Regions from separate parts of the Paenibacillus sp. FSL K6-3182 genome, predicted to be linked through region 2. Evidence: a T-box and tRNA genes for the amino acid it is inferred to sense, from the RefSeq annotation. Region 2 holds a T-box; the other holds one or more tRNA genes.
What was found. A T-box is a leader RNA that pairs with one kind of tRNA and senses whether it is charged. The one in region 2 lies ahead of argS (arginine--tRNA ligase), so its partner is inferred to be a tRNA-Arg.

Region 1: it encodes a tRNA-Arg, which carries the amino acid that the T-box ahead of argS (arginine--tRNA ligase) is inferred to sense. The anticodon was not compared.

The regions. Positions count from the first base shown of each region.
Region 1 covers NZ_CP150265.1:6,854,201-6,865,011, reverse strand. The annotation lists gene MHH56_RS29970 (phosphodiester glycosidase family protein) at 1-54, shown strand, start outside; gene MHH56_RS29965 (ABC transporter ATP-binding protein) at 294-1,151, shown strand; tRNA gene MHH56_RS29960 (tRNA-Gly) at 1,560-1,634, shown strand; tRNA gene MHH56_RS29955 (tRNA-Arg) at 1,643-1,719, shown strand; tRNA gene MHH56_RS29950 (tRNA-Pro) at 1,754-1,830, shown strand; tRNA gene MHH56_RS29945 (tRNA-Gly) at 1,843-1,916, shown strand; gene MHH56_RS29940 (hypothetical protein) at 2,631-2,813, opposite strand; gene MHH56_RS29935 (choice-of-anchor I family protein) at 4,665-9,977, shown strand; gene ppc (phosphoenolpyruvate carboxylase) at 10,362-10,811, shown strand, end outside.
Region 2 covers NZ_CP150265.1:3,457,205-3,468,015, forward strand. The annotation lists gene MHH56_RS15020 (endo-1,4-beta-xylanase) at 1-2,716, shown strand, start outside; gene MHH56_RS15025 (VOC family protein) at 2,837-3,202, opposite strand; gene MHH56_RS15030 (hypothetical protein) at 3,323-3,859, shown strand; T-box leader at 3,936-4,172, shown strand; gene argS (arginine--tRNA ligase) at 4,219-6,090, shown strand; gene MHH56_RS15040 (heavy metal translocating P-type ATPase) at 6,186-8,462, shown strand; gene MHH56_RS15045 (sulfite exporter TauE/SafE family protein) at 8,459-9,145, shown strand; gene MHH56_RS15050 (FixH family protein) at 9,162-9,605, opposite strand; gene MHH56_RS15055 (ABC transporter substrate-binding protein) at 10,352-10,811, shown strand, end outside.

The sequences.
Region 1 (10,811 bases), 3.4 Mb from region 2:
CCTGGAAGGCTAATAAGCAATGGACTCGTATTTGGCACGAAGCTAAAGTGGTAACTTTTGTATAATGATAAAAGCTAGCCGTCCCAATCTGTTGGGCGGCTTTTCTATTTAAATGGGGCTCTATTTTTGTCGATATGAATAAATGCTATTTATATTATCATTGACTTTTTTTATGAGAAACATTATCATTAGAAAATAAATGATAATCGTTATCAATATTCGTTACTTATTGAAATATAAATATAAAATGTGAAGGTGTCTGCCTCAGGCAGCGGAAGGAGCGTGCATGTTCAATGATTCGTTTAACGACCTCTAGTCTTGATATTGCTTATGATGACCGTCTAATCGTTGAGAATTTAAACATTGCTATACCTCAAGGGAAAATCACGGCGCTAGTAGGAGCTAACGGCTCTGGTAAATCAACGATTTTGAAAACAATGGCCCGTATTATGACCCCTTCGAAGGGCAGTGTACTTCTGGACGGTAAGTCTATCCATAAGCAATCGACGAAGGAAGTAGCGAAGCAATTGGCAATTTTGCCGCAAAATCCAACCGCTCCGGACGGACTCACAGTAGCTGAGCTTGTCTCTTATGGTCGTTTTCCATACCAGAAGGGCTTCGGATCGATGACTAAGGATGACCGCAGTATCGTGCAGTGGGCAATCGAAGCGACAGGTATGACTGATTTTGCCGATCGTCCGGTTGATCATCTATCGGGCGGACAACGTCAACGTGCATGGATTGCAATGTCTCTTGCGCAGGAAACTGATATTTTATTCCTTGACGAGCCTACAACCTTCCTAGATATGGCGCATCAGCTAGAGGTTCTTCACTTGCTTCAAAAGCTAAACGCAGCTAATAATCGCACAGTAGTCATGGTCGTTCATGATTTGAACCACGCGACACGTTATGCTCATCATATGATTGCAATTAAAACGGGTGTCGTTGTAGGCGAAGGTACGCCTGCAGAAGTTATGACACCGGATATTATGCGCGAAGTGTTTAACATTGAGGCAGATATCGTGCCTGATCCGCGTACAGGCGTTCCTCTTTGCTTACCATATGCACTAGCCGGCCAGCCTGCTGCGGATAAAGTGGCATTGATTAACCGTGCACAGTCAGAGAGACCATTGGCTGCTGCTGGAGCATAGGAACTAATATTAATGCTGTAAACCGCGTTTCCTATGGAAATGCGGTTTTTTGTTCTTTTAGATAAGCCATGTGTAGTATATTGAGCTTAGAAGCGAGTGGGAGGGAAGTGACCAATTATATTCGTTATTTATAAAATGTTATCCATTAGAGCTGAACAATCGGAAGGAGTAAATGGAGTAAGGTGCAACGTCATTTAAGCTGATTTTTATGATTGGATTTATGAAGTCTAAAAGCACATATTTCCGCGCTATATAAGGCTTTTCGGCCATTTTAGAACAATGTATTTTAAGGGATTTAAAATAATTTAAAACTTTTTTCAAAAAACAGTTGCTTTTTGTTTTCAGGGGTGATATATTATTACTTGTCGCCGCGATGATAAACGAAACGAACGGCCGACAGAAATACATGCGGAAGTGGCTCAGCGGTAGAGCATCGCCTTGCCAAGGCGAGGGTCGCGGGTTCGATTCCCGTCTTCCGCTCCATAAATTGTGCGGCCTTAGCTCAGCTGGATAGAGCGTTTGACTACGAATCAAAAGGCCAGGAGTTCGAATCTCTTAGGCCGCGCCATTTTCCCAACATTAGACGCAATTCATTTACACTTCGGGACGTAGCTCAGCTTGGTAGAGCACCTGGTTTGGGACCAGGGGGTCGCATGTTCAAATCGTGTCGTCCCGACCATAATCTTTTTTTGCGGGTGTAGTTCAATGGTAGAACTTTAGCCTTCCAAGCTAATAGCGTGGGTTCGATTCCCATCACCCGCTCCAACTATTTAAACCCGAAAGCCTTGCGCAGCAAGGCTTTTTTTTGTTTTTATATATTGCAATAAAAGTGCCTCTTGCACCTAATATGGTGCAGAAGATGGTGCGAAATTTTAACTAACTGTTTGAGGGTTAAGATATACTAACCGATCAGAAGCCTCTCTGCTGGTTATTTCAGAAGCATGCATATAAATATCTGCTGTAGTTCTGATCTTCTGATCTTCGCATGAATGAAGCAACCATTCTTCTATTTGTTTGAGTTCTGAACCGCTCTCTCGCAGTAGCTTCGCCGTTTTATGCCATAGATCATACAAACGGGTATTAGTGAGCTCTCGCTTGCTTAGAAACCTTCTCTAGCCCATAGAGGGGAGGGGCGGATAGTAATTCACACCTTCTCACCATGAAAGACATATCGCTTAGTACCGCCTTACCAGGTCTTACATAACATTTATTTCATTCTAGTCGGAAGCGTCTTAGAGACTCCCTGTACTAAACAAGTGTATGTAAGCTAATCAAATATCCATTTGTATAGTCGGAAAATTAGCCGAGGGAGGTATATCCATACTTCAAAAAATACTTCCAATCTGTAAAAGAAAGTATCAACCTTATTATTACGAGTTCTGCGCCTCATTAAATCATTCTCCTTTATTGGCATTAGGTGAATTGGAGAAATATAGTTACACTTAAATGTATCGATTCGATAGTGTCCACGTTTGAATTCTAATAAACATAAAGCTTATTTTTGGTCAGCCAATTAATTAAATATAAGACCCCAAATGCAGAGCCCAAAACTAAAATCTTCTCTACAATTTTTTTCCAATGTAGCTCGTCTCCTGCTTCATTCATGCTAAGAAAAAACAGAGCCACAAGAATGATTGGTGCATATAGGAATGTTTTTTTCATTCGTAATGACCTCATTCTTTCTTTATTTACAAATATTTCTACGCAAAGCATTAATCTAAGTTTCAAAGACAGTGAACCTAAAACATTTAAACCTATTCTTGAAATATCAAGTTATGATTAAAAATGTCTAACGGATAGGTTTAGAAGCGCTATTTATGCAGCAAAGTAATTTATATAAAAAGCTTAAGAATAATGTGCTAAATCAACGAAGTACAAAAAATTATATTATTGATGTAGAAGCTCGAGAAATCATAGAATACCTTTACAGTTATTTTGCTGAAAATAAACATATAGGAATCATTAATCACACTGTTCAGGGAATGGATAACCGAACGGACAATAGAAAGTTATGACGGAATAGACTGGCTGCTGAGTGGTAATGGAAAATAGAGTTTAACTATCATGTATTAGAAGGTAGCATATACATCTAAGCACCTAATGCGGAAGTTGAAGGTTTAAAGTGTGGTTTTGATGGATTGGTGCAGGCGCACGTATTCTTAGCTAATTGCGAGGGTTCTCTACAATTAAAACTTCCAAGTAAGAGCTGAAACGGACATGAGATACCTTATTTGCCGAAATTCCATCCTTTTAGAGAACTAACGGACATAGGATCTCTTATTTAGCTTCAGAATGCTTGATTAGGCTACTTTTCGAGCTATTAACGCATCCTATGTCCGTTAGATCCACGTAACGAGCTTAAATTCTCGAAATAGCGGATTTCATGTCCGTTAGGACTGAACATGAACAGCACAAGAGCAGACTCCAATGTTGGACCGAAAATGTTATTTATGTAAACATAAATAAATGCATCCATACAGAAGCCGGATACTTTATAAGCGACGATTCCAACCTTGTGTTGAATTAACGGACATGAGATACCTTATTTGCTGAAATTCGGTCTTTTTAGAGAACTAACGGACATAGGATCTCTTATTTAGCTTCAGAATGCTTGATTAGGCTACTTTTCGAGCTATTAACGCATCCTATGTCCGTTAGATCCACGTAACGAGCTTAAATTCTCGAAATAGCGGATTTCATGTCCGTTAGGGCTGAACATGAACAGCGCATGAGCAGACTCCAATATTGATTCGAAAATATTATTTGTGTAAACATAAATAAGCGTATCAAACAGAAACCAGATGTCTTATAAGTGGTGCTGCCAACCTTATGTAGAATTAACGGACATGAGATACCTTATTTGCCGAAATTCCGTCCTTTTGTAGAACTAACGGACATAGGATCTCTTATTTAGTTTCAGGATGCTTAATTTGGCTACTTTTTGAGCTATTAACGCATCCTATGTCCGTTAGATCCACGTAATGAGCTTGAATTCTCGAAATAGCGGATTTCAAGTCCGTTAGGGTTAAAGGTTAACCATGAAAAACGTAACAGTAGATTCCGATGTTGAGTGACGAAAATATCATATGTGTAAAGATAAATAAACATATCAAACAAAACATCCCGTCTGGAAGCTCTCAGTGGGCTGTTTAGTTTGCCCATACACTAAAAAAGTAAAACATGTGCTTTGACGAGGTTTGGAATGGATTATCAAGTATTTTATCAAATGCTTACTAAGCACTTAATCAACTGGTTTACCAAGTGTTTAATCAAGTAGTTACAATGCGTTTTATCAAACGTTTTATCTAGATTTACCAAGAACCAAACACTCCACCAATAACCATACGCTCTACCAATAACTAAACACTCCACCAGTAACCATACGCTTTACCAAAAACCACCCCCCCACCAAAAACCAAGCGCTTTACAAAAGCTTCATGGAACATTAATCATTATGAAATAAATACTCTCTACAATTCTAGTTAACATAATAGATATGGGAGTGAGTGAAACTTGAAGATCTATAGTAAAAGGTTAATATCATTATTATTAGCTACGGAAATTACGGCCAGCATGGTGCTGGCAGGCGGACCTGTCATGGCTGCTGGTTTGCCATTGTCTGGGACGCCTTACGCAATAGACAACTCCTATAATTTAGCCACCCCGCACATTGTTATCAATCAAGTATATGGCGGTGGATTGAATCAGGATACTGAAATACTGTTATCTCACGGTTTTATTGAGCTTTATAACCCGACGGATAGTGATGTCAATCTTGCTGGTTGGTCGCTGCAATATGCGGAACAGCTCCCAGGTGTAACGACAGGTGCTACTAAGGCTTGGGAAAAGCTTAATTTGACCGGAACGATTAAAGCGCATTCTTCTTTTCTTATAACAGGAGCTTCTACAGGTGCTGAAAAACCAAAGGTAGATCTCTATGCAAAAGGCGATCTCACTTGGGAGCGATTGTTTAATAACAAAGGGATGAAGGTTGCTCTAATGAGCAATCAAACTTTACTGACTGATCCTAATCCTTTTGACACTAAGCCAGACGGCTATGTAGATATGGTCGGTACAGGAAGCAATGATAAGGATAGTAATATCGACGGATATGAGACTGCATTCCCTACGGGCTCAGCAGAAGGCACATCGAAGAAAAAGTCCATTCGCCGCAGCAACTTCTTAGATACAGACAATAATAAAGCGGATTTCAAACAAGTCGATTATGAGTTAGCTACCGGCGATGCATTACTAGCAGCAATACCTCGCAGCGGTGCTGACGGCGCATGGGGGCCGGGTATTGTCCAGCCGCTAGCCATTACTACAGTGTCTCTTGCTGATGGCTTTGTTGGATCTCCATATTCCGCAGTTATTCAGGCTACTGGTGGAAACACGCCATATACCTTTACTGCAACTGGCTTGCCAGAAGGACTTAGCCTTGCGCCAAATGGTGCTTTAACGGGGACACCGACCAAGGCTGTAGCAAATACTAATGTGACGATTACAGCGACTGACAGCACGGCAGGGACGCCAGTTAGCATAGTTAAGTCGTTTGCGTTTACCATTCAATCCAGTATAGCGCCAGCAACTCATGTTCTAATTAACGAAGTATATGGCGGCGGCGGGAAAATTAATAAAGATACTCCGCCAGCAGCATCTCCGTACCTGTACGATTTTGTAGAGCTCTACAATCCTACTGCTTCGCCAATATCACTTGCAGGATATCATTTAAGATACAGCAATAAAGGTGCTACAACGGTACAAGGCTATGATTTTGAAGAAGGCGCGGTCATTGCTCCTCAAGATTATTACCTTGTTCGCCTTGAAGCAACATGGGGCAATACGAGCGACAAAAATTACGGGGATCCTTACCTGGCTGATGCATATGCAAGCACGAAAGAGCAATCCATCGGCATGTCTGATGTGGATGGCACGGTGGAATTGTTCCAAGGAGTGTACGCCACTTCGACAGTTGTTGATGCGGTAGGCTTCGGTGCGGTTCAGACTTCACTGCACGAAGGCACATCCGTAGGGAATGGAGCTTCACTGCCAGCGGCTGTTAAAGGCGTGCGCCGCATTAACTTCCAAGATTCCAACAACAATGCTGCTGATTTTGCAGTAGTGGATCCGTCTCCAACGCGAGGTGGAAAAACAGAAGGAACCGTTGATGTCATTCCTGATTTTGTGAAGCTTATCGGCTCACTCCAGAAGAATACAGCAGACAAAGCGGTAACGGTCGAAGGTTTGGTTACAACTCCGTCCGTTAAATCGGATAACAGCCAAGCAAACGCAGTGCGTTATGTACAATCGTTCACGGGCGCAATTGCTGTTGAAGGCATGGACCCGTCCATCCCGATAGGCGCAGAGGTACGCGTTTCTGGGACGGCTGGTCTTCATGACGGCGAAGTGCGGGTAAAAGGCAACTTACAGGTAACAAGGCTGAACAATAAAATTTTTAGCTTAGTGGCAGAAGATACGTTCGATAAGTCTATGCTTAACGTAGATAAGCTTAATTCAGTAACAGCTGATATGTACGGCAGGAGAGTGACAACTACAGGCAATGTAACTGCCGTGGACAAAACGGCTAATACGATTAAGCTTGATAACAATATGCTGCTTTATGTGAATGGAGCGTTTCCGAAGGTTGAAGTTGGGGACAATGCACAAGCTACGGGAACCATTGGAGTTTTTGGCAGCGAAGTTAGATTGGCTGTAGCGAGCGCAGCTGCAGATATGCTCATAAAGCCAGCGTCCGCTGAGATTAAAGATACGTTCAATATTTCAAAAATCGGACAATATTCAGTAGGCCAATTCAATAAAGAAGGCGGCGTTGCCGAGATCGTGAAATTCAACAAAGACAATGGCAAATTTTATTTGGTTAACGGCTCCGGTGATCCGCCAAGCCTAGATATTGTCAGCTTGGGAAGCGGGAACGGAACGCTAAGTAAAGAAAAAACGATACTTGTTAAGCCGATGGCCGAGGTTGAAGGTTTTGTATACGGTGATTTAACTAGTGTAGATATTAATACGACAACTAAGCGTGTTTCTGTAGCGGTACAAGAGGCGGATCCACTCAAGCCAGGTAAAATCATCGTACTCGATTATGATGGTAATTTAATCTCAGCCTATGCTGCTGGTGTACAACCGGATATGATTAAGTCAACAGCTGATGGAAAGTATATCCTTACTGCGAATGAGGCGGAGCCGCGCAATGGTGCAGATGATCCTAAAGGAAGCGTAACGATTGTCAATACAGTAAGCAACAAAGTTACCCATGTACTCTTCGATGATCCGTCCGTTATCGAGGATGGTGTTCATATTCGCGGCAAAGTAGATCCGGCAGATGGGAAAATTAAATCGAGCGGAACAAAAGCAGACGCTGTGTCTGATCTGGAGCCTGAGTATATCACTCTTTCGGATGATAACAAGACAGCCTATGTGTCATTGCAAGAGAATAATGCAATTGCGATTATTGATATCGAAACGAACAAAGTGACGTCTGTAAAAGCACTTGGATTAAAGGATTATAATGATCCGCGCAATTCTCTCGACGTTCTAAAAGACGGTGCGATTAAGCTGGAAAATGTACCGTTTAAAGGGATGTACATGCCTGACGGCATCGCATCTCATACAATTAACGGTCAAACTTACCTTTTTACAGCTAATGAAGGCGATGTAACGGAATGGCCGAACCGTACAAACGGCAGCACGATAGGTGCATTAAAAGGTAAGCTTGATCCGACTTCAGCGGCTGCGATTTTCCTAAATGGCAAGACTGCTTATGATGGTATTGAAGTCGCAAGCGATATGGGCAATGACGGCATTTACATGTATGGCGGACGTTCTTTCTCTATCTGGAATGCGAACTCGATGGAGCAGGTCTATGACAGCGGCAACGATTTTGAAACGATAACGGGCAGTCGCTTGCCAGCATTCTTTAACACAAGCAACAGTAAGACAGCCATTGACGATCGAAGCGGCAAGAAGGGACCAGAACCGGAAGATATTAAAACGGGGAAGGTTGGCAATAAGGTTTTGGCATTCGTTGGTCTTGAGCGCATCGGTGGTTTCATGACCTATGATGTAACAGATCCTGCACATGCGACATTCGCTAATTATACAAATACTCGCGTGTTCAAAGACAGTCAAGGCAAGGACAACTTAGATACAGATACTGGCCCGGAAGGCTTGGAGTTTATTCCGGCTAACATTAGCCCAACTGGAATGCCTTTACTCTTGGTTGCTTACGAGGTAGGCGGCAAGGTAGGCGTATATCAGCTGAATGTAACGAAAGTAACGATGGATAAAGCTTCCCTTTCCTTAAAAGTTGGAGATGCTGCATCTAAGCTGGTTGCAACCGTCGAGCCTGTAGGCGGAAGCTCAGCTGCTGCAATATGGACTTCTTCTAATCCAGCTGTGGCAACCGTAGATTCAAATGGATATGTCACAGCGTTAAAAGCGGGAACAGCGGTCATTTCAGCAGCGAGTGCTGACGGATATGGTCTCGCTGAGACGAGTGTGACGGTTACTTCAGGTGATATCGTAACTCCATCGCCAACACCGAATCCATCGCCGACGCCTGCACCTTCTACAAAACCTGAAGATGCTGGAGTGACGATCGTAAATGGCGAGACCGTAAAAGCAGTAAGCACGCTTAAAGCTGAAACGGATAACAGCGGTAAGACAACGGCAACGGTAACGGTAAATCAATTGGATGCAGCAATAGCTGCATTAGATAAAGCATCAAACGGCAAGCCGGCATCCATTGAGTTTAAAATGGCGGCTAACACAGACACCAAGTCAACGGCTATCAAGTTTGAGGAAAAAGCTATCGCTAAGCTTGCAGCTAAGGGATTGAAGTCGCTGGATGTTAATGCAGGGCTCGGAATCGTATCCTTTGATGCTAAGGCTATTGGAACACTAGCAGCAGCGACAGGAAATGGCGAGCTTTCCATAGCGGTCAACAAAGCGGATGTATCTAAGCTGTCTAGTGAGATTAAGGAAACGATCGGCAGCCATCCTGTGTATGAATTTGATGTGATTGGCGGAAAAACAGCGATTACCGATCTGAAGGGTGGTACAGCACGGGTTAGCATTCCTTATTCGCTTCAAGCAAACGAAGACAGCCAAGCAGTAGTCATCTACTATATTGCAAATGATGGCAAACTTAGCATTGTACCTAACAGCGTGTACGATAAGTCGACAGGTCAATTGCAGTTTACGGTAAGCCATTTCTCTACTTACGGAGTTGGCTACAATTATGTGGCATTTTTGGACACTGCATCAAGCTTTGCGAAGGATTCTATCCTTTACTTATCTTCCAGAGATATAATCGGCGGCTTGGGCAATCAAAAGTTTGCTCCAAAGGCTAACATGTCAAGGGCTGATTTCACACTCATCCTTGCAAGAATTGCCGGCACTCAACTGGACGATTACACGTCATCAAGCTTTACGGACGTGAAGTCATCCGATTACTTTGCAGGGGCGGTAGCATGGGCGGCTGAAAAAGGAATTGTCGGAGGCGCTGGAGATGGCAGCTTCAATCCTAAAGCCAATATTAGCCGTGAGCAAATGGTTGCTATGATTGCAAGGTTCGTTGATGTCATGAATTTTGATTTGCCTGTGCAAACAAATGCTATAGCGTTTGAAGATGCATCATCTATTGGTGCGTTTGCGAAGGAAGCAGCAGCTGCAGTGCAGCAGGCGGGAATCATTAACGGCAAGATTTATGCAAATAAGGCAGGCAGCTATTTTGCACCGAAGGATTTGACTACCCGTGAGGAAGCAGCAAAAATGTTAGCGAAATTAATTCAATTAATGGCATAATTCGACTTGAACAAGACCGCAGCGCCCTTCAGTTAGAGGTGCTGCGGTCTTTTTCATAAGAGGTCTAATTTATGGGATGAAACCAGCATTTTCGCTAAGTTAATAAGCATTGTTAACTTAATCGAAGCGGGTTGTATTGCGCAGTTAATATTTACCGGAAACATAAGCAGTAAAAAGGAGCGGGTTTTATACTCCGCTTGCGTGAATCTGTTTTTGTTAGGATTGGCTTCAGGGCTTCAACCCTGTAGGTTTTTGTAGTATGATGGTAGAAGTCAAAAAAACGTTCATGTTGTACAAGCAAGCTTTCGAAGCGATTGCTGCTTCGGAAAACAAGTAAATGCTTACGGAGCGATCGTTGCTTCGCAAAAATTTAGGAGGAACAGTATGTCGGATCAATCTGCATCTACTTTGACCACAAATCGGCAGCAGGCTAACAATTTGCTGCGACGCGATGTCCGGTTTCTAGGCAACATTCTCGGTGAAGTTCTTGTTCATCAAGGCGGCCGCGAGCTGCTTGAAATCGTAGAACGGATTCGTGAACAAAGTAAATCTCTTCGCGCTGAATTTGTACCGGAATTATTTGATCAATTTAAAGAAAATGTATCATCGCTTAACCCGGAAATACGTCATCAAGTGATTAGAGCGTTTGCTATTTATTTTCAGCTTGTCAACATTGCAGAGCAAAATCATCGGATTAGACGGAAACGTGATTACGAGGTTTCTGCTGGCGAAGCGGTCCAACGCGGCTCCATTGAGAGCGCGGTTCAAGATCTGAAGGAACGCGACATTGCAATCGAGGAAGTTAGAGATATTTTGAGCAATATTTCGCTGGAA
Region 2 (10,811 bases):
AGCAGAAGGTGTGCCTATTGATTCGGTTGGCCACCAAACTCATATTAACATTAGCGGACCGTCAATTCAGCAAATTTCTAATTCAATTAAGATGTTCGGTGAGGCCGGATTCGACAACCAATTAACTGAATTTGATGTCTCGGTTTATTCGAACAACACGGATGCCTACCAAGAAGTGCCTCAAGATTTGCTTGCCAAACAAGGCTACCGTTTTAAAGAGCTATTCGAAGAATTGAAGAAATTGGATGATCTGGGCAGGACAGCAGAAAATCCAGAAGGCTGGATAAGCAATGTTACCTTCTGGGGTATCGCTGACGACCATACATGGCTCCACAATCGTCCGGTCACTCGTCAAGACGCGCCATTTGCTTTCGATAAAAACTTCCAAGCGAAACCTGCTTATTGGGGAATGGTTGATCCAACGAAGCTGGTAGCGGTGAAGAAAACGGCAAATGCTGCAAATGGAAGTCCAAACCCAAGCAACATCAATGATATTTTCTGGAGTACAATTCCAGCTATTTCATTGGAGAAGAGCGGCGTATTAGAAGCTGCGATGAAAGTGCTGTGGGATGAAAATAATATCTATGTAAAGGCAATCGTGACTGATCCATCGAAATTTGTTGGTGATAAGGTCGATTTGTTCGTGAAGAGCGGAAATGAAATTAAAAAGGTATCGGTTGAAAGAGGGGCAGCTAACGCTGTAGAAACGAATAAAGGTTACACGATTACTGCTGCTATTCCGTTAAGCGGAAGCACATTGGACAGCAAAGTATCTTATGATATTCGCGTCACAGATTCTGGTTCAGATGACGGTACTGAGCATGGCAAGAATGGCAGTATCATTTCGTGGAGCGATCTTGGAAACAATCAAGATCAGAATAGCAGCGGTTATGGCGAGTTGACGCTTATCTCAGGAACAAAAGTATCAACTGCAAAATATGGCACGCCTATTCTCGACGGTGAAATGGATGCAATGTGGGCGAGCGCGAGCAAGCTTGCTACCCAAGTTAAAGTAGAAGGCGGCGAAGGCTCTAAAGCTGAATTTTATACGATGTGGGACGATAAGCATCTTTATGTTTATGCTTTGGTAACCGACAAAAAATTATCGGATGCGAGTCCAAACCCATGGGAACATGATTCCATTGAAGTTTTCGTAGATCAAAACAATGGAAAAACTAGCGCTTATGAGGGTGATGATGGCCAGTATCGAATTAATTACAAAAATCTGCATACGGTTGGCGGTCATGCCTCTCATGACAACTACACTTCGGTGACGAAGACAGTTTATGGGGCTGATAATATTGCTACCGGTTACATTGTAGAGGCTGCAATCAACTTGGATTTGATCACTCCAAGCAACGAGACGATCATTGGTTTTGATCTACAGGTCAACAATGATGATAACGGTACGGGTAAAAGAGATAGTGTATGGATGTGGAACGATCCTACAGGAAATTCTTATGAGAACACCTCACGATTAGGTGTGCTTGTATTAGCTGGCAAGCCTGATGGCGGAGGAGACCCAGGTCCTGGCGGCAACGGCAACACAGGCAGCATTCCTGCTAATAAGCCAGGAGAAATTAATGCTACTATAGATGCGAACGGCAATGCTAAGGCATCTATCAGTGCTGCCGATGTGAAAGCTGCTATTGCAGATGCTAAAGCTGGTTTATTGAAATTCCAGGCTAAAGCTGTAGATAAGGCGAAGCAGGTCGCTTTCAATATTTCTGTTGAGCAAGTTCAAGCTGCGAAAACGGCAGGTATTAAAATCATCGAATTCAACGCTGGCCTTGCTACTGTTCAATTGCCGATTTCATTATTAGATGCCACTGAATCGACAGGAAATATTGAACTCATTGTTAATAAAATCGCAGCCGATACACTGTCTAGCGAGGTTCGTGAACAGATTGGAACGAATGCGGTTTATGATTTCAGCTTAATCATTGGCGGCAAGATGATAAGCCAGTTTGGTAATGGTCTATCTGTAAATGTATCTGTGCCTTACGAGTTGAAGAATGGCGAAAATGCAAATCAAATCGTCATACTGTATATTTCTGAGGACGGGAAGCTTGAAGTACTTGCGAATAGCAGATACGATGCTGTTACAGGTATAGCCAAGTTTAATACGACTCATTTTAGTAAATTTGCAGCCCTTTCAATCGATGTAAGCTTTAAAGATATATCTTCCGTTTCATGGGCGAAAGACAGTATTATCGGGCTTGCAGCTCGTGGCATCGTTACAGGTGCATCTTCACAAGCTTTCGAGCCTAATCGTTCAGTGACGAGAGCAGAGTTTATCCATATGCTTATTCAAACGCTAAACCTGAAGCAAACAGGAGCGATCAGCACATTCCATGATGTGAAGGAAGGCGCTTGGTATTATAATTCAGCTGCTTCAGCTCAGCAATTAGGCATTGTTACAGGGTTGTCAGATGGGACATTTGGCATTAATGATAAAATTAACCGTCAGGATATGGCAGCAATGGCATACAGAGCGTTGCAAAAAGCAGGCATAACGTTAGAACAAGTGAACGATAAAGCCGAGTTCAATGATGCAGCAGCAATTGCTGAATATGCCAAAGAGGCTGTAGCCATGCTGCAAGCAGCAGGTACAATTAATGGCATGGGCAATGGCAGATTTGCACCAAATCAAACGGCAAGCCGTGCACAAGCAGCTGTTATTTTATATCAGTTGCTGCAAAAATCTACGAAATAACTTCTATGAATTTCTAATAGAAATGAGTTAAAAAAGAGCCGATAAGATGTTTGTTGGGATATGAGTGCTGGACCCATTCGGGGGCTCGCCCATATACAACTCTTCTTAACGGCTTTTGGTTTATTTTCCAACTAGAACGAAAACGTTGCCATCAGGGGCTTCGAATACAGCGACATGTCCAGACTCCGTAGCAAAGGGTGTTCTAATCCATTGAATTTCTTCATTTTTGCTTAACTCGTTGTGTGCTTCACGGACATCTTCAACCAGAATTTCAACTTCAGTAAATTTGTTGTCAGGATGATTGCTAAGAACAAGTTCAGAGCTGTCCTTCATTGGAAATTTTAGACCGATGATTTTCCAAACAAACCCATCCTCTAATGCTCGTTCTATTTTCCAGCTTTCAGTTAGACCCATCGCAGTGTAAAAGGCAAGAGATTTCTCAATTTCGATCGTGTGAATGCAAACGCATTCTAGTTTCTTAAACATAAGGTGCAACTCCTTTGTTATCAATGAGAACATACGTTCTATAAATAATTCTACTATTTTCCATATTGAAAAGCAACCATAAGTAGTATTATACTTTTTATGGATTGGGGGAATATAGGCATGCTTGAATTCTTGTATCACTACTATGATGAATCGACTGGTCCATTCCGCAATTTATCAGACTTAAATCCAGAGGAAGCAGATCGTGTTTTAAACGAAATCATTGTTCAAAATAAAGGCTTCGCTAGCAAACGGTCCACGGATTATCTGGAAATTCGACGGAGTCTCGAATTAAAAGCAAGAGATTTATTTATAGATAAAGGCGGCATGCCCATTCGGAAGTTTCCCCATTATATGACTCTCGGGGAATGTCCATGGCTCTTAGAATGGTATCCAGCAGGTAAAGTACTGCAATTTCCAATGTCGAATTTCGAGCCAAATACGATTAGTTTTACTTATGGAGATTTGTTTCCGACGATGAGGCTCCAAGACGGAAAGCCTTATCGAGGTCAGGTCTATACTATGAACGAGATCTTTGAAGTAGTAAGAGAATTTGGATTACCACAAGAATGGAATGCCAAGGGAGAAAGAGGACCAGAAAGATACATTGAAGTGCAAGTGTGGGATGATGAAACGTTGAACAAACGGAAGTTATAGTTCGAAAAATGCAGCGAGACTTGACACCGAGATACACTTCCTGTATAAATACTTCTAAGCATATGAGTTGGAAATAACAACATTAGCGATTGGGACAGTAGTCTAGGACCGATAGTTGCAGCGAGCCGGGTTAGTGGAAGCCGGTACGGATGTCTTAGATGAAGCGGGCCCATGAAATGGTTTGCCGAAACGAACGAAGTTACTTAGTAGGCAAATCCGGTCATTGACCGTTACGAAAATGAGGGGTCAAGCTGCTTATCAGGCTTGGCACTTAGAGTGGTACCACGGGATCTTTATGGCTCTCGTCTCTTATTTTAGAGACGGGGGCCTTTTTTATTTTGATAATAGGAGGAATTACAATGATTCATAAGTTGATTATTGGAGCAATTGAAGAAATAACGCAAGGCATGCTGGAAGAGGGACGTACAGAGCGACCTGAAAATTTCAAAATTGCGGTCGAGCATCCCGTTAACTTAGCGCATGGCGATTATAGCAGCAATATTGCAATGCAGCTGGCAAGGCTTTTAAAACGTGCACCTTCATTGATTGCAGACGACTTCAAACAAAAATTAATCAAGCATCCAAGTCTTTCCTCATCCATAAAAAAGATTGAAATTGCTTCACCCGGGTTTCTTAATTTCTATGTGAATTGGTCTTGGTGGGCAGTCAATGCAGATCAGCTATCTTCGCAGAAAACGACAGTTAACAAAAAAGTGCTTGTTGAGCATACATCTATCAATCCAAATAAATCAGCGCATATTGGTCATTTGCGTAATTCCTGCGTAGGCGATACGATTGCGCGAATGCTCAAAAGGACGGGTCATCAGGTTGAGGTGCATAACTACATTGATGATCTAGGCAACCAATTGGCGGATACGGTGGTAGGCATTCTTCAGACAAAGTCGGTGCTGCCTTATGAGCGTTTTGGGGATTTTTGCTGGGATACGTATTCAAGCATTAATCGGGCTTATAAAGAGCAGCCAGAATTGCTTGAACAACGTACCAAGGTTCTTGCAGAGCTGGAAGAAGGGCATTCGAATGTAGCATGGATGGGCTTGTTGGTCGCAGAAAGAATTGTACGCGAGCATGTCGAGGAAATGAAGCAGTTTGGCATCACTTATGATGTTCTAGTATGGGAAAGCAATATTGTGCGTGAAGGCTTCTGGGCTCGCGCGTTTGAACTGCTGCAATCAACGGGAATATTCCGCAAGGAAACAGAAGGGAAGCTGAAGGGCTGTTATGTGCTGAAGCATTCTGATGAAAACGGAGAACCAGAGGAACAATCGGATTTCCACGCAGATAAAGTGCTCGTTCGCTCAAACGGTATTTTGACTTATACGGCCAAAGATATTGCTTACCATCTGTGGAAGTTTGGATTGCTCGATAACGATTTCCGTTACCAGAAGTTTTCTGATGGTCTGTGGTCAACGCATACAAGCGGTGCAAGGAAAAAAATCGGTCATGCGGATATGGTCATAAACGTAATTGATCAGCGCCAAGAGTATCCTCAAGCTATGGTTAAACAAGCATTGCTCGCTTTGGGTTTTCAGGAGCAAGCAGAACAGTTGAAACATGTCAGTTATGGTGTTGTTGCATTAAGCCCAAATACGGCAAGTGGTTTAGGTATCGATACGTCAGACGGCAAGCATGCGTATGCGATGTCAGGCAGGCAAGGAATCGGCATAAAAATAGCGGATTTCTTAGTAAGAATGGAACAAATCATAGACGCAAAAAGATCCCGTAAAGGCGGCTTGGCAAGTCGTACGATAGCAGCAGCATCGATTCGTTATTACTTGCTTCGTTTTCATTTGCAAACAGAGGTTGTGTTTGATCTTGATCAAGCAACCGAAATATCCGGCAATACAGGTGTTTATCTGATGTATACGTATGCTCGCTCCAGCAGTATTTTGAAGAGAGCAGGCGACACGGAGTTTAACCCACAAGCTCTAGCTGAGATTAGCGATCTTGAGATTCAAGAGCATTCATTACTGAGACAATTAGCTTATTGGCCTGAAACGCTGGAAGCTGCCGCTTTGGAGCTGTCTCCTAATCAGCTTTGTACGTATGTATATGAGCTTTCCGCATTGTTTAACCATTTCTACGCCACATGTCCTATTTTGAAGGCTGAAGGCTCAGCGAAAAGCTTGCGTATTTGGCTTACCGAGCGTTATAAGCAAACGATGCAGGATGCACTTCACATACTGGGACTTCCTGCGCCAAATAGAATGTAAACAGATGTTCCAATCATGCAATTGGCTTGCCCGTCATATAGTTTAACGCAGAGGTACAGGCATTAACAGCGATGAACGAAGGGCGGGTGCTGCAAATGGAGCAGGTACATGATAATCAGGTAGAGGATAGCGACCTTACGATAGATTTTGCGGTTCAGGGCATGAGCTGCTCAGCTTGTGCGGCAAGAATAGAGAAAGCAGTCAGCAAAATGGATGGTGTTCAAATGGCTGCCGTCAGCTTTCCGCTTCGCACCGCTTGGGTGCAGTTTAAGCCTGAGCGGCTCGGAGCGAAACAAATTGCTGATCGTGTCAAGCAATTAGGTTTTGAAGCGATGCTTAATGAGACAGCTAAAGAAGGCTTGCACAAGGAGCATCGTATATTGAAGCTGCGACTCATAGCTTCAGCGGTACTTACGGTACCGTTATTAACTGGAATGATGCAGCATCTGCCGTTTTTAAGGCCGATGCTTGATTATTTGCCTGCTTGGCTTACTATCCCTTGGTTGCAGCTCATACTAGCCACGATTATTCAATTTGCAATAGGTTTGCCTTTTTACTTCGGTGCTTATCATGCGGTACGCGAGCGAAGCGCCAATATGGATGTGCTTGTTGTCATTGGAACGACAGCCGCCTATTTGTACAGCCATTATGTCGTATTTCAAAACGGCTTGTTTCGGTCGATCTCAGAGGTGGCTGCTCATGCACCGCCATTGTATTTTGAAACTTCTGCTGTCGTAATCACAGCTGTCCTGCTGGGTAAATACATTGAAGTTTCCGCCTCGCTGCGTGCGCAGCGCGGATCAGACGGCTTCGGCAAACTGCAAAGTCAGACGGCGGCGGTTGAACGGGCAGGTGAAGTGATACATATTCAGACCGAATTTGTTAGAGCGGGCGATATTGTCATCGTAAAGGCAGGAGAAACGATTCCGGTCGATGGCATTGTATGCGGCGGTCACTCCGCAACCAACGAATCATTGCTAACAGGCGAGAGTCTGCCGATTGCAAAGCGGGAAGGAGATCAAGTGTGGGCGGGAACTTGGAATGAAAGCTCGCAGCTTCGCATTCGTACGAAGGCAGCTGGCCATGATACGATGCTTAACCGCATACAGGAGCTTGTTCGTCAAGCACAACGGTCAAAATCAGCCATTCAGCGAAATGTAGATGCGGCTGCAAGCTGGTTTGTTCCTGTTATGCTTCTCTTCGCCGTAGCAACGGTTTTCATGTGGGGATTATTTCTTGAGCCGGGGAATTGGAGCCGAGCATTCATATGCGGCATTGCTGTTTTATTAGCAGCCTGTCCATGCGCGCTTGGTCTAGCCGCACCGATCTCACTTGTCATTGCAGCCAGCAGACTTGCGAAACAAGGCATTATTACGAAGGAAGCGGGCGCGCTTGAACGTTTGGCAAGTATTCAAACGATCATTTTTGATAAAACAGGAACATTAACGGAAGGCAAGCCTCATATAAGTGCTTCACTAGCTATTAAAGGAAGCCGAAATGCTTTGCTGAGATTGGCGGCAGCCGCTGAAGCGGACTCCACACATCCGCTTTCAAGAGCAATTGAGAAGGAGGCGGTCAGACTAGGGCTTATTATTCCAGCTTCCAGTCATCATGTCTTCACACCAGGCGGAGGCGTTGAAGCGATAATTGAGGAGCAGCGCTTCGCTATCGGAAACGCTCGGTTTGCAGCAGAACGCCAATGGGCTTTGAGCGTCGATATCATTGCATTCGCAAGGCAGCGTGAGGATTTGGGTGAAACCGTGCTATATGCAGCAATAGACGATGAGATTGCTGGTGCAATCGCATTTAGCGATAAGATAAAGGAAAACGCGAGAGAGACAGTGAAAGAGCTTAAAAATTTAGGGGTTTCCGCTGTTCTAGCGACTGGAGATCACAGGGCGCCGGCAATTGCTGCTGCAAAAGCGGTTGGGATTTCAAGCATACATGCTTCCATGCTTCCCGAAGGCAAATTGGCGCTGGTGGAGCAGTTAAAGCGTCGCGGCAAACGAGTCGCAATGGCAGGGGATGGATGGAATGACGCACCAGCATTAGCCGCAGCCGATGTTGGCTTAGCAATGGGTGAAGGAACAGATGCAGCGCTTAGCGCAGGCCATATGACGCTGCTTTTCTCTCGTCTGCACGCCATTCCAGAAGCGATTCGAATTAGCCGATTAACGATTCGAAATGTGCGTCAAAATCTAACCTTTGCTTTCCTATACAATGTTATCGTCATCCCTTTTGCTGCTTTTGGTTTGCTTGAGCCTTGGATGGCTGGAACGGCGATGGCGCTTAGCTCTGTTTCTGTTGTAAGTAATGCGCTTCGGCTTTCTGGTCAGCTGCAAAGCAAGAGCCGGGTTGGTGCAAGCAGATGACGCTGACTTGGCAGCTGATTGGATTCATTATTTTAACAGGCTTATTCAGCGCACCTCATTGTATCGGTATGTGCGGGGGGATTGTATCAACCGTCTCATTAAATTCCTCAGCGCCAGTCAAAAAATCAATGCTTCTATATAATACAGGCCGCATTCTCTCTTATTCCTTATTAGGGGCTGTAATGGGAACAGTAGGTTCTTTTGTGGATGTTGCAGGTAAATTTGCAGGGGTTCAAGGATTGGCATCCATTATTGGCGGCTGTTTCTTGCTGCTCTGGCTTTGGCGGAGATTTCAGCTGCCGCTCATGAACCGATTGTCTAGCTTTCTGCACAAAAGATTAGTAGGCGGTGCTTCTCGCTCTGCTAAGCAGGAAACGTTCCATTTGCTCGCAACTGGAATAGCCTTCGGATTTTTGCCATGCGGCTTAACTTATGCGATGCAAATGACGGCAGCCTCCACTGGCTCAGGACTTGAAGGAGCGGCTGTCATGGCCTTGTTTGGGCTATCGACTTTCCCTGCTTTAGCTGTGGCTGCTTCGATCGCTGCTTTTGCCAATAAGAAATGGCGGCGATTTATGCGTAAAGCAAGTGTAGTCACGGCGATTGCTGTGGGTGTCATCTCGATTTTGCGCGGGCTTACGGTGAATGGTGTCATTCCTTCGATTAATCCATGGCTTTGGTAATTTGCTAATTAGTTAGCTAATGAACCGCTCGCAGTAATCTGTCGATGGTATACGTTTGGTCAACCGTCTTGAGTGTTAGAGTCGCTTTCCATGTGCCAGCCATCAGCGGTACGCCTTCGCCCGTATATGTTCCAGGATCAGCTTCCGTCATTTTAAACTCGTAATCACCGCAAACCATATCCATCATCTCAAGCTTGACTGATAGTTCAGCTCCTTGTAATGGGGCGCCCGAGAGATCAGTAAGCTCGATTTTAAATAAATTGTTGTCTAGCACCTTCGCTGGATAACCATCGATGGACCATTTAGCTTCGCCTTTGTCGAAGAGATGTTCCGTCATGGGAGGCGATAATTCTTCGCCTTTACGGAGCCATGTGAAAATTAAAACAACGACAATTGCCAAAACCAATAAAATGATAGTGAATTTTAGCAGATTATAATTTGGTTTGTGTTCTGCTTTCATATTTAGGAAAGAACCTCCTTTATGAGTTGTATATTCTTCTGTTAGATTCATAAAAAGAACGCGTGTTAGAACGGAAGTATTATCTGCTGTCTGCTATTTGTTTGAGGAACGAATGTTTAGAAAAATAAAAGTATAGCAAGGGCGGAGAAGTCACGAATTGTGGTAATGGACATCAGATACGCTATTGTGCTCACTTTCGCTTTTTTGGCAACCGTAACGGACACAGAAGCTCTAACTCTCATTAGGCTTCACAAGTTATTTTTTAGCTCACTTTTTTCCAAACATCTGATTCTATGTCCGTTAGCATCAAATATGGGCCCGATTCTTGAATATAGCGAATTGTATGTCCGTTAGCTTCAAAAATGAGCCCGATTCTTGAAAATTACATCTTGCTGCTCAGTTCAGGCTAAGGCTAAACGCACTCATCATGGTTAAAAAAACGCGCGCTAAGAAATAGACCCATTACGTTACCTATGCGGCAAATGAGTGAAGCAGAACGTCGATAATTAGGATGAGTATGGCATGGATGACATTAGACAAATAGAACAAGACGTTGTATAGTAACAACGGATCATTTTATAGATGATGGACGGGGATAGATGCACCATATCTTCACCTGCATGATCCGATTTTGTTGGAGAAGCTGTTCGCTTAGCCTAATTAGAAAAAGCGTATACTAGCATTTCTGACTCAAGGTCGGGGATGCTATTTTTAATACGATATATGACGCAGGAGGAGTAAGGAAAATGAAAAGGTTACATAAAAGTACAATGAAAACGCTAGTAGGTTTGCTGCTCGTGATGATGCTCGTATTCACAGGAGCATGCGGTGCAAATAAGGACACGGTTAACGAGCCGGGAAAAACAACGAACAATGCTGGTCAGACTGCAACTAACGAGCCATCCAAGGCGAATGAATCGACCGTTTATCCACTAACATTAAAGGACGATACAGGTACGGAGATTACATTTGAGCAAGAGCCAACTAAAATTGTCTCGCTTGCTCCTAGTGAAACTGAAGCTATTTATGCAATCGGCTCAGGTGACCGTGTGGTAGGTGTTGATGAGTCAAGCAACTATCCTGAGGAGGCGGCAAGCAAGGCAAAGGTTGGCGATATGACGACAAATATTGAAGCAGTTGCAGCTCTCAATCCGGATCTCGTGCTGGCGTCTTCTTCAATGAATGGAGAGGCAATCACGAAGCTCA